2 regions of the Clostridium perfringens genome follow, and region 1 is predicted to be linked to the other one. Evidence: predicted binding sites of a transcription regulator. Region 1 holds the regulator's gene; the other holds the start of a gene.

Region 1 (5,052 bases):
ATAAGTGATTATGAGTTCATATGCAGAAAGATGAATATTGAAGGTACCTTAAAAGAGGCTATATATAATGAGTTTGGAGGATGTGCGTGGTTAACTTACTCTAATAAGGAATTAGCTTTATTTATAATTGAAAGCTTAATAGAGGGAGTAAGTGCAGATAAATTATTAAATGAAGCTGTAGCTAAAAAGCAACGGATTTGGGAGTATAACTTATTAGAAGAGTGTTCTAAGAAAAAAATAGACTTCTTTAAAGAGGATGATGAAATAATAGTAGGGTATGGAGTTAATTCTAAGAGAATAAGTAAAGAGGATTATGAAAATAAAAATTATAATCTGGATTTAATAAATAATGGAGTTATTCCTATAGTATCTATAACAGGAACTAATGGTAAAACATCTACTTCAAGATTAATATACAAAGGTTTTGAGAATTTAGGGTATTTCTCTGGATTAGCTATGACTGGTGGAATAATTATAAATAATGAGTTTGTAAAGAAGGGAGATACTACAGGATTTTATAGTGCTAAAAAGGTTCTTACCAATCCACAGGTTGAAGTTGGGGTTTTAGAGACTGCTAGAGGTGGTATTTTAAGAAAGGGATTAGGATTTAAAAATTCTAAGGTTGCCATAATAACATCCTTAGCAGAGGACCACATAGGGGTAGATGGAATAAAAGATATTAATGATTTACTAGATATAAAATTAATTACAACTAGAGAAGTTTTACCAGAAGGAAAAGTAATAATAAAGGCAGAACCAAAGCTATATGAAGTTCTACAGACAAAAGAAAATTTAGTTTTATTTAATTCTAAAAAGAATGAATATATTGAAAAACACATGAAAAATGGTAAGGAAGCTTGGTTCGTAGAGGATGAAAATGTAATATTTTTTGATGGTAAAGATAAAAATATTATCTCTAATATAAAAGATTTTAAGTTTACTCATAATGGTAATTCAAAAACTAATATAAATAATATTTTGGTATCTATAGCTGCTATATATGAAGTACATAAAAATTTAAAGGAAGTAGTGGAGTGCTTAAAAAATATAGAGTGTGATGTCTATAACAATATTGGAAGACAAAACATAATTGAATTTGAAAATTTTAAGATTATATTGGATTATGGTCATAATCCAGAAGCCTTTGAGAAATTATTTTACCTAGCTAATAAGATCAAAAGAAATAAGATAATTTCTATAGTTTCATCACCAGGAGATAGGCTTGATGAATACATAAAAGAATTAGGAAGAATAGCAGGTAAAAATTCAGATACTATTATAATAAAAGAAACCTTTGATAGAAGGGGAAGAGAGGAATTAGAAATAACTAATTTAATAAAAAGTGGGATAAATGAAGTTGAAAATAAATCAGTAGAAGTATTATCAATAATAGATGAAGAAGAAGCTATCAAAAAGGCAATATCAATGGCCGAAGAAGGAGACATTATAGTAGATTTTACTCAACATTTAGATGTAGTAATACCTGTTATAAATAAATACTTATCTAATCATGGAAAAGAAATTATAGAGGTTGATTTAGAAGACTTTCACTAAAGAAAAAGACTATATCAAATTCCTAAGTAATGGAGTTTGCATATAGTCTTTTATATCATATCTTCAGAAGTTAGCTCTAATATTTTTATTGTAGTATTTTCAGGAAGTGATTCAGAATTTACTGATAAAACTTGATCATGAGTTATTTTAAAACCTTTCATTTCCATTAGAAATTTATCTACAGTATTTAAATAGAAACTTAATTTTGCAGTTTTATAATGCATTGGAATAACGTAACTAGGATTTATATCTAGGATTACCTTTTTTAGATTTTCTACAGAAATAGTTAAATGTTCTCCTACAGGAACAAATAATATATCTATATGGCCTAGTTGCTTTATAACTTTAGAAGAAAGTATATGTCCTAAATCTCCTAAATGACAAAGTGTTATGTCATCACAAAGAATTTTAAATATGAAGTTTTTATCACGTTTTAATCCAAAGCAATCATCATGAAAAGATAAATATGATTTAACTTTGCAAAAGGTATTTTGATAATCAACTAAGTCTGTTAATACTTTTGCTTCATCATTAATGTATTTTGTACAATTATGATCGAAGTGCATATGACTTATAGTAACTAAGTCCACATCACCTTTATAGGGAATATATCCTATATCTATATCAAATGGGTCCATTAATATACGTTTTCCAAGATTAGTTTTTATTAAAAAACAAGAATGACCTAACCAATAAATATTCATTAAAAAGCCTCCTATAAAAATTATTTATATTATTGACACATATAATATAAATAAACATAAAATATAAGAATAATTTATTTGAATTGAATTTATTTAAGGAGATTTAAATAAAAATAATAGATGAATAAGTGTATTACATTGATTAAGTATGTCAAATGTATTAATATATATTGTGTATTAAGGTCAGTAAAGGTCAAATTTTGAGGAGTGATATATATGGCTAAATTGTCAGATTCAATAGAATATTTTCTAAAGGATTTATTAGACCAAACAGAAGATAACAATTTAATAATAAGAAGAAATGAGTTAGCTGATAAGTTTAAGTGTGCACCATCACAGATAAATTATGTTTTAACAACTAGATTTACCTATGAAAAAGGATATTTAATTGAAAGTAGAAGAGGTGGTGGTGGATACATTGTAATAAAAAAAGTAATTCATGAAGTTCATGCTGATAGAAGAGATTTAATTTATGATGAGATAGGTACAGGGATTACATACCATAATGCAGCTGCCATTGTAGATAATTTACTTGAACATAATATCATAGATGAGAAAGCAGCAAATCTTACTAAGGTTGCAATAAATGATAGAACCCTTCAGAGTTCTAAGAATATAAATGAAACAAGGGCAGATATTTTTAAGGCTTTGCTTATGGTATTGCTTAAGTAATTTATGGGAGTTGAAAATTTTGCTTTGTGAGAGTTGTAATAAAAATAATGCAACAATACAATTATTAAAAAGTACTAAGGGAAAAAAAGAAAGCTTAATGCTTTGTGATAAATGTGCAATCGAAATAATGAGCCTTGCACTAGAAGATGAGGAGATAAATTTAGAAGATTTTTTATTAGATTTAAACACTTATATAGAGTGCATTGAAGAGAGGGTTAAGGATAAAGCTTTAGTATGTAAAAATTGTGGAACAAGATTTTCTGATTTTGAAGAGGATAATTTCCTAGGGTGTGAAAAATGCTATGAGATATTTAAAAATAGAATAATATTTTTATTAAATTTAGAAGAAGCAGAGATAAATCATAGAGGGAAACAACCTAAAACAATAAAAAAGGACTTAAAGAAATTAGAAATCTTAAATTTACAAGAAAAATTAAAAATTAATATACTAAAAGAGGAATATGAAGAAGCTATTATTACTAAGAAAAAAATACATGATTTAAAAGAGAGTATAAGGGAGGATAGTAATAGTGGTTCAATGGATTAGCCCCTTAGATAATAGTATAGTAATTGCATCAAAAGTTAAAATCTTAAGAAACATAAAAGGAATTAAATTCACTAAGATGTTAAATGAAGAGGAATTTAATAATCTTTCAAGTATGGTTTTAGGACACTTGAAAGAAGTTGATATTTTGGATAAATGTTATGTAGTTAAATTAAAAGACGGTGAAGAAAAAATAATAGATTACTACAAAGAAAATTTTGGCTTAATAAAATACTTTGAAAATAAGGATAATCTTATTTTTATAATGAATAAAAATGGAGAATTTAATATATTACTGAATGAAGAAGAGCATATTGGGATAGAATGTACAAATAGTGGATTAAGTTTAAGAGAAGTGTATTCTAAGGTAGATAAATTAGATGACTTAATTGAAGAAAAAATACACTATTCCTTTGATTCTGAATTAGGATACTTAACATCAAATATAAAAAATTTAGGAACAGCTTTAAGAGCAAAGGTATTTATACACTTACCTCTTTTAAGTTCAAATAATTTAATAAGAATAATAAAAAATGCTCTAAAGGAAGAAGGAATTATTCTAAAGAGTATATATAATTCAGGAAATAAAGATGTTGGCAATATTTATGAAGTATCTAATATTAAGACTTTAGGAATGTCAGAAAAAGATATTTTAGATTCTCTTATATCTATTACTAATAAATTAATTTTAAGAGAGAAAAACCAAAGAGATAATCTTTCAAAGGATGAGTATATTGAATTAAAAGATGATATTTTAAGAGCCTTAGGAGTTTTGAGAAATACCTATTCAATAGATAGGGATGAAGCTTTAAAATATTTATCTTATGTAAGGTTAGGAGTTGAGCTAGGCATTATAGAAGATCTTAGTTTAAAATCAGTAAATTCTGCTATGATTGAAATTCAACCTGATATGATAAATAACTCATCAATTAAAAAGAGAGATATACAAAGTTTAAAAATAGAAAGAGCCAAAATTATTAGAAATGCTTTAAACACATAATTATAGGGTATTGGGAGGTAAAAGATGCGTCTTGATAATTTTAATGAAAATTCCAAAATAGTAATCAATAAGGGAAAAGAAAGTTCTTTAATGCTAAAACACGGCTACATGGGAACAGAGCATTTATTAATAGGATTAATTAATGAAAATGGACAATGTTCTAAAATTTTGGAAGAAAGCAATGTAACTGAAGAAAAGGTACTTAGTTTTATTAAGCTATATGTTGGAATTGGAGAGGTAAATTATAGTTTGGATGAGGTGCCTTTTACACCTAGATGCAAAAAGATTTTAGATAGAAGTGTTGAAATTGCTAAGGAATATGGTCATAGCATTTCAAGACCAGAGCACATATTATTAGCCTTAATAAAAGAAAGAGAAGGTGTAGCTAATTTAATTCTAACTAAAATAGTAAAAAATGATATAAAAAATATAAGCGATAAGTTAAATAACATACTAGGTAGAATTCCAAGTAAGGAAAGTAAAAGCCTTAAAGAAAAGGAAAAACCAAAAAGAAAAGATACTCCTACATTAAATCTTTATGGTATAAATTTAATAGAAAAGGCAGATAAAAATAAACT
Region 2 (5,052 bases), 1.1 Mb from region 1:
CATATTTATAAATAAATGCATAATAATTCCTCCTTTGTATTTAGAAAGGTTTATCAGTCTAAATTTTTTTAATATATATTAGACTGATAAACTAAAAATGTTACCTTATATATATTTGTTCTAAAAGTTCAATTATGTTGACTTTACAATTTTCAGGGGGAGAGGCTAATAGCTTTATTCCCTTATAGCTTATTCTAAGTTTACATTTGCTATTTTTAAGCTCACTAGCAAACTCTAATATGGAACTCTTATCTAAATCCATATTAAAGGAACTTAATATAGTAAGATAAAGATACTCTGTGTAAAGATGTTTATGACTTACATAATTTTCATAAGAATCTATGCCTTCACATAGGAATTTAACATAATCGTCTATATGATTAAATATTTCAGAAAGTTTATCCCTATAAATAAATTTTATAGAGTCAATTTCTAAGAATGCCTTATTTAAAGAGGATAAAATATCTTCTTTTATTATTGATACCTCTTCAGCTGAGAAAGTTAAATAAAGATTTAAATAGGAATCTCTATTAGAAAAAATAGTCTCTAAGTATCTTATAAAGGAATAAAAATCTTCTCTATTGTTACCAGGTTCTATTTGAAATAATATTTTAAAGAACAAGTTCCAATGAAAATCATAATTCATAGCATGGGCTAGTTTATTTCCAATTGAATTAGAAAATTCTGAGTCAAAACATAAGGGCTCAGCACCTATAGATAATTTGTTTTTAAAAGATATGGAATCCTTAAAAACTTCGTTTAATCTTACAGAAGTATTTACAAAAGTATTATAATATTCTTGAGAAGTATTACAATTATTTTTAGTAAATATGTAATCTATTATTATGTCACAGGCATTTCTAAAATCAACAGATATACCTAAATCATGTTTTACTTTAGAAGAGTATATATCATATATCATTTTAGAAAGTAAAATTTCAATACCTTCCTTCTTTAATCCAACCCCATTAGAATTATCCATGTGAGAATTAACATGGTTAAATATAGTTAGAAGTTGATTATCGATTAAACATAAATTGTTTTTAATAGAATTAAGTATATTCTTATAAAATTTATCCCCTAAAATCATATTATAGTTTTTATATATTATCTTATGTTCAATTTCACCCCAAAAATTATTTACCATAGATTTTATTTGAAGTTCAAAATTAAACTTTTCTTCTTCATTTAGAATAAATCCATCTATTCTATATAATTCAAAACCATTTTTTTGTTTTAAGGGTTGATGTTCTCTAAGGTCTAAAAATATATTTGGATTTTGTGATGAGTAAGAAAATCCATCTTTATTAGTGCAATTAAATATTGTTCTTATAAATTTAAATATATGTTCCTCATCTTCTATAAATCTACATTCTATTCTGACACCTATTAAATCAGATAGGTTTCTAAATAAATCCGTAGGGGAATCATATTTTATGTAATAATTATGTCTTATTATTTTCTCTTTTAAACTAGAAGCTGATTTTACTCTAGTTGATATATTAAAAAATCCTTCACAAGAGTTCTCTAGTAGGGAGTAGAAAAAATCATCAAGCAGATTTGCACTATAGGCTAAATCTTTTTTCATCTCCTTAAGTAATTCTAAAGTACCTTTTGTAAATTCAAAAACTTTTAATTCCAAATTTAAAACACCGTCCTTGTTAGTTTATAAATAAAGTCAGTATATTTTAATAATACCAACATATAGTAAGTATAACAATAGAGGAATTTTAAATAATAATATATATAAGTGCTTTTATAAAAATGAATAATTTGTTAATAAAATCTCCTTAGAATTAAATATTAATTATATAAATGATTTATTAATAATAAATTATAAGAAAAAAACAGTAGTAATTAATAAATTCTGAAAGTGAAAAATAGACTTTGACTTTCTTTGACTTTTATAGTATTATAATTACATGAGATACAAAAAAGAGAATATTGAGGTGATAAAATGAATGCAGATAAAATGACATTAAGAGTACAACAAAGCTTAAATGATGCTTATGAAATAGCAGTTAAATATAATAATCAACAATTAGATATAATTCACTTATTTTCAGCATTAGTAAATCAAAAAGATGGTTTAATTCCTAATATATTTGAAAAAATGGGTGTTAATATAGATTCATTAAAAAGAGACATTCATGTTCAAATAGATAGAATGCCTAAGGTTTTAGGAGAAGCGGCACAATCATCAGGGGTTACTGCTACAAGAAGAATAAATGAAGTATTAATAAAGGCAGAAGAAATTTCAAAACAATTTGAAGATTCATATATAAGTGTTGAGCATGTAATGCTTGCAATGATAGATATAGATAAAAATGGAGCTGTAGGAGAAATCTTAAGAAAAAATAACATAACTAAAGATGGATTCCTAAAGGTTTTAAATGAAGTTAGAGGAAGTCAAAGAGTAGATTCACAAGATCCAGAAGGAACTTATGAAGCTTTAGATAAATACGGTACTAATTTAATAGAACTTGTAAAACAACATAAATTAGATCCTGTTATAGGAAGAGATGAAGAAATAAGAAGAGCTGTTAGAATTCTTTCAAGAAAAACTAAGAACAATCCAATACTAATAGGAGAACCTGGAGTTGGTAAAACTGCTATAGTTGAAGGATTAGCAGAAAGAATTGTAAGAGGAGATGTACCAGAAGGATTAAAGGATAAGGTAATTATCTCATTAGATATGGGTGCATTAATAGCTGGTGCTAAATATAGAGGAGAATTTGAAGAAAGATTAAAAGCTGTTTTAAAAGAAGTTCAAAGTTCAGAAGGAAAAATACTTTTATTCATAGATGAAATTCATACAATTGTAGGCGCTGGTAAAACAGATGGTGCAATGGATGCAGGAAACTTAATTAAACCAATGCTTGCAAGAGGAGAACTTCACTGCATAGGAGCTACAACTTTTGACGAATATAGACAATATATAGAAAAGGATAAAGCTCTAGAGAGAAGATTCCAACCTGTAATAGTTGAAGAACCAACAGTTGAAGAAACTGTATCTATTTTAAGAGGATTAAAAGAAAGATTTGAAATTCACCATGGAATTAGAATCCATGACTCAGCAATAGTAGCTGCTGCAAAACTTTCTCATAGATATATTCAAGATAGATATTTACCAGATAAGGCTATAGATTTAATAGATGAAGCTGGTGCTATGATAAGAAGTGAAATAGATTCTCTTCCAACTGAATTAGATATTATAAGAAGAAAGATTTTAATGCTTGAAACTGAAAAGGAAGCTTTATCAAAAGAAAATGATGATGCATCTAAGGAAAGATTAGTTGCCTTAGAAAAAGAGCTTGCAGAGCTTCAAGATAAAAATGATGAGATGACAATTAAATATGAAAAAGAAAAATCTCATATTTCAGCAGTTAGGGACTTAAAGGCTGAATTAGATGAAGCAAGAGGACTAGCTGAAAAATATGAAAGAGAATATGATTTAAATAAAGTTGCAGAACTTAAATATGGAAAAATTCCAGAACTTGAACGTAAAATAAAAGAACAAGAAGCAAGTATGGAAAAAGACAATGAAAATGCTTTATTAAAAGAAGAGGTTACTGAAAATGAAATTTCAGAAATAATCTCAAAATGGACTGGAATTCCTGTTACAAAACTAGTTGAAAGTGAAAGAGAAAAACTTTTAAGACTAGAAGAAGAATTAAGAGAAAGAGTAATAGGTCAAGATGAGGCTACAACTGCAGTTGCTAATGCTGTAATAAGAGCAAGAGCAGGTCTTAAAGATGAAAGAAAACCAATAGGATCATTTATATTCTTAGGACCTACTGGAGTTGGTAAAACAGAGCTTGCAAAAACTTTAGCTAGAAATTTATTTGATAGTGAAGACAATATAGTAAGAATAGATATGTCTGAATATATGGAAAAACATGCAGTATCTAGATTAATAGGACCTCCTCCAGGATATGTAGGATATGAAGAAGGGGGACAATTAACAGAGGCTGTTAGAAGAAACCCATATTCAGTAATATTATTTGATGAAATAGAAAAAGCACATGATGATGTATTTAACTTATTCCTTCAAATATTAGATGATGGTAGATTAACAGATAATAAAGGTAAAACTGTTGATTTCAAAAACACTATAATAATTATGACTTCTAATATAGGTAGTGGATACTTATTAGAAAATAAATCTGGTGAAGGTATAGAAGATGATATTAGAGAAAATGTTATGAATGAAATGAAGTTAAGATTCAAACCAGAATTCTTAAACAGAGTAGATGATATCATAATGTTTAGACCTTTAAGCAGTGAAGGAATTAAGAAAATAATAGATATCTTCTTAAGAGATGTTGAAAATAGATTAAGAGAAAGAAATATAACTCTTGAAGTTACTGATAGAGCTAAGGAAATATTAGCTGAAGAAGGATATGATCCAGTATATGGAGCTAGACCATTAAAGAGATATATAAGTAATGTCTTAGAAACTGAAATAGCTAAGAAGATAATTGCAGGAGAAATTTATGATGGATCTGTTGCTTTAATAGATGGAGTAGATGGAAAAATTATAGTTTCTAGAAAATAAAATATAATAAATTTATAAGGACCATAGGTTTAATTAAATCTATGGTCCTTATTTTTATGAAATTTTAAATATATTTTTAATAAAATGATAACAAAAAACAAATTAATAATGAAAACATTTTAAATTTATAAAATTTTAATAAAAAACTGTAGAAAATTGAAAATTTTATGGTTATAATAATTTTAAAATACGAAAATAGTAAAGATGAAATTTATAACTTGAAAAGGAGAGATAAAAGTGGAACTGATAGGAATAGTAATAGTAATAATAGGATTTGCACTTAAATTTGATACTATAGCAGTTGTATTAGTAGCAGGACTATCAACTGGATTAGTAGCACATATGAGTTTGTATGAAATATTAGAAAAATTAGGATCAACCTTTGTAAGCCAAAGACACATGACATTATTTATATTAACTTTACCTGTAATAGGTATGTGTGAAAGATTTGGTTTAAAAGAGAGAGCTATAACCTTAATAAAGAATATGAAAAA

What was found. Region 1 encodes CtsR, which represses protease genes until heat stress. Its sites were predicted from a motif close to AAGGTCAANNAAGGTCAAAT; they were not measured.
Region 2: a site for CtsR is predicted at 1,886-1,905, ahead of clpB (ATP-dependent chaperone ClpB). Genes of this name have one in related genera too.

What each region holds. Positions count from the first base shown of each region.
Region 1 covers NZ_CP065681.1:560,592-565,643, forward strand. The annotation lists gene I6G60_RS02850 (Mur ligase family protein) at 1-1,554, shown strand, start outside; gene I6G60_RS02855 (MBL fold metallo-hydrolase) at 1,605-2,258, opposite strand; gene I6G60_RS02860 (CtsR family transcriptional regulator) at 2,475-2,930, shown strand; gene I6G60_RS02865 (hypothetical protein) at 2,950-3,477, shown strand; gene I6G60_RS02870 (protein arginine kinase) at 3,461-4,474, shown strand; gene I6G60_RS02875 (ATP-dependent Clp protease ATP-binding subunit) at 4,499-5,052, shown strand, end outside.
Region 2 covers NZ_CP065681.1:1,679,271-1,684,322, forward strand. The annotation lists gene cls (cardiolipin synthase) at 1-21, opposite strand, end outside; gene I6G60_RS08190 (GTP pyrophosphokinase) at 101-1,642, opposite strand; gene clpB (ATP-dependent chaperone ClpB) at 1,958-4,558, shown strand; gene I6G60_RS08200 (DUF969 domain-containing protein) at 4,796-5,052, shown strand, end outside.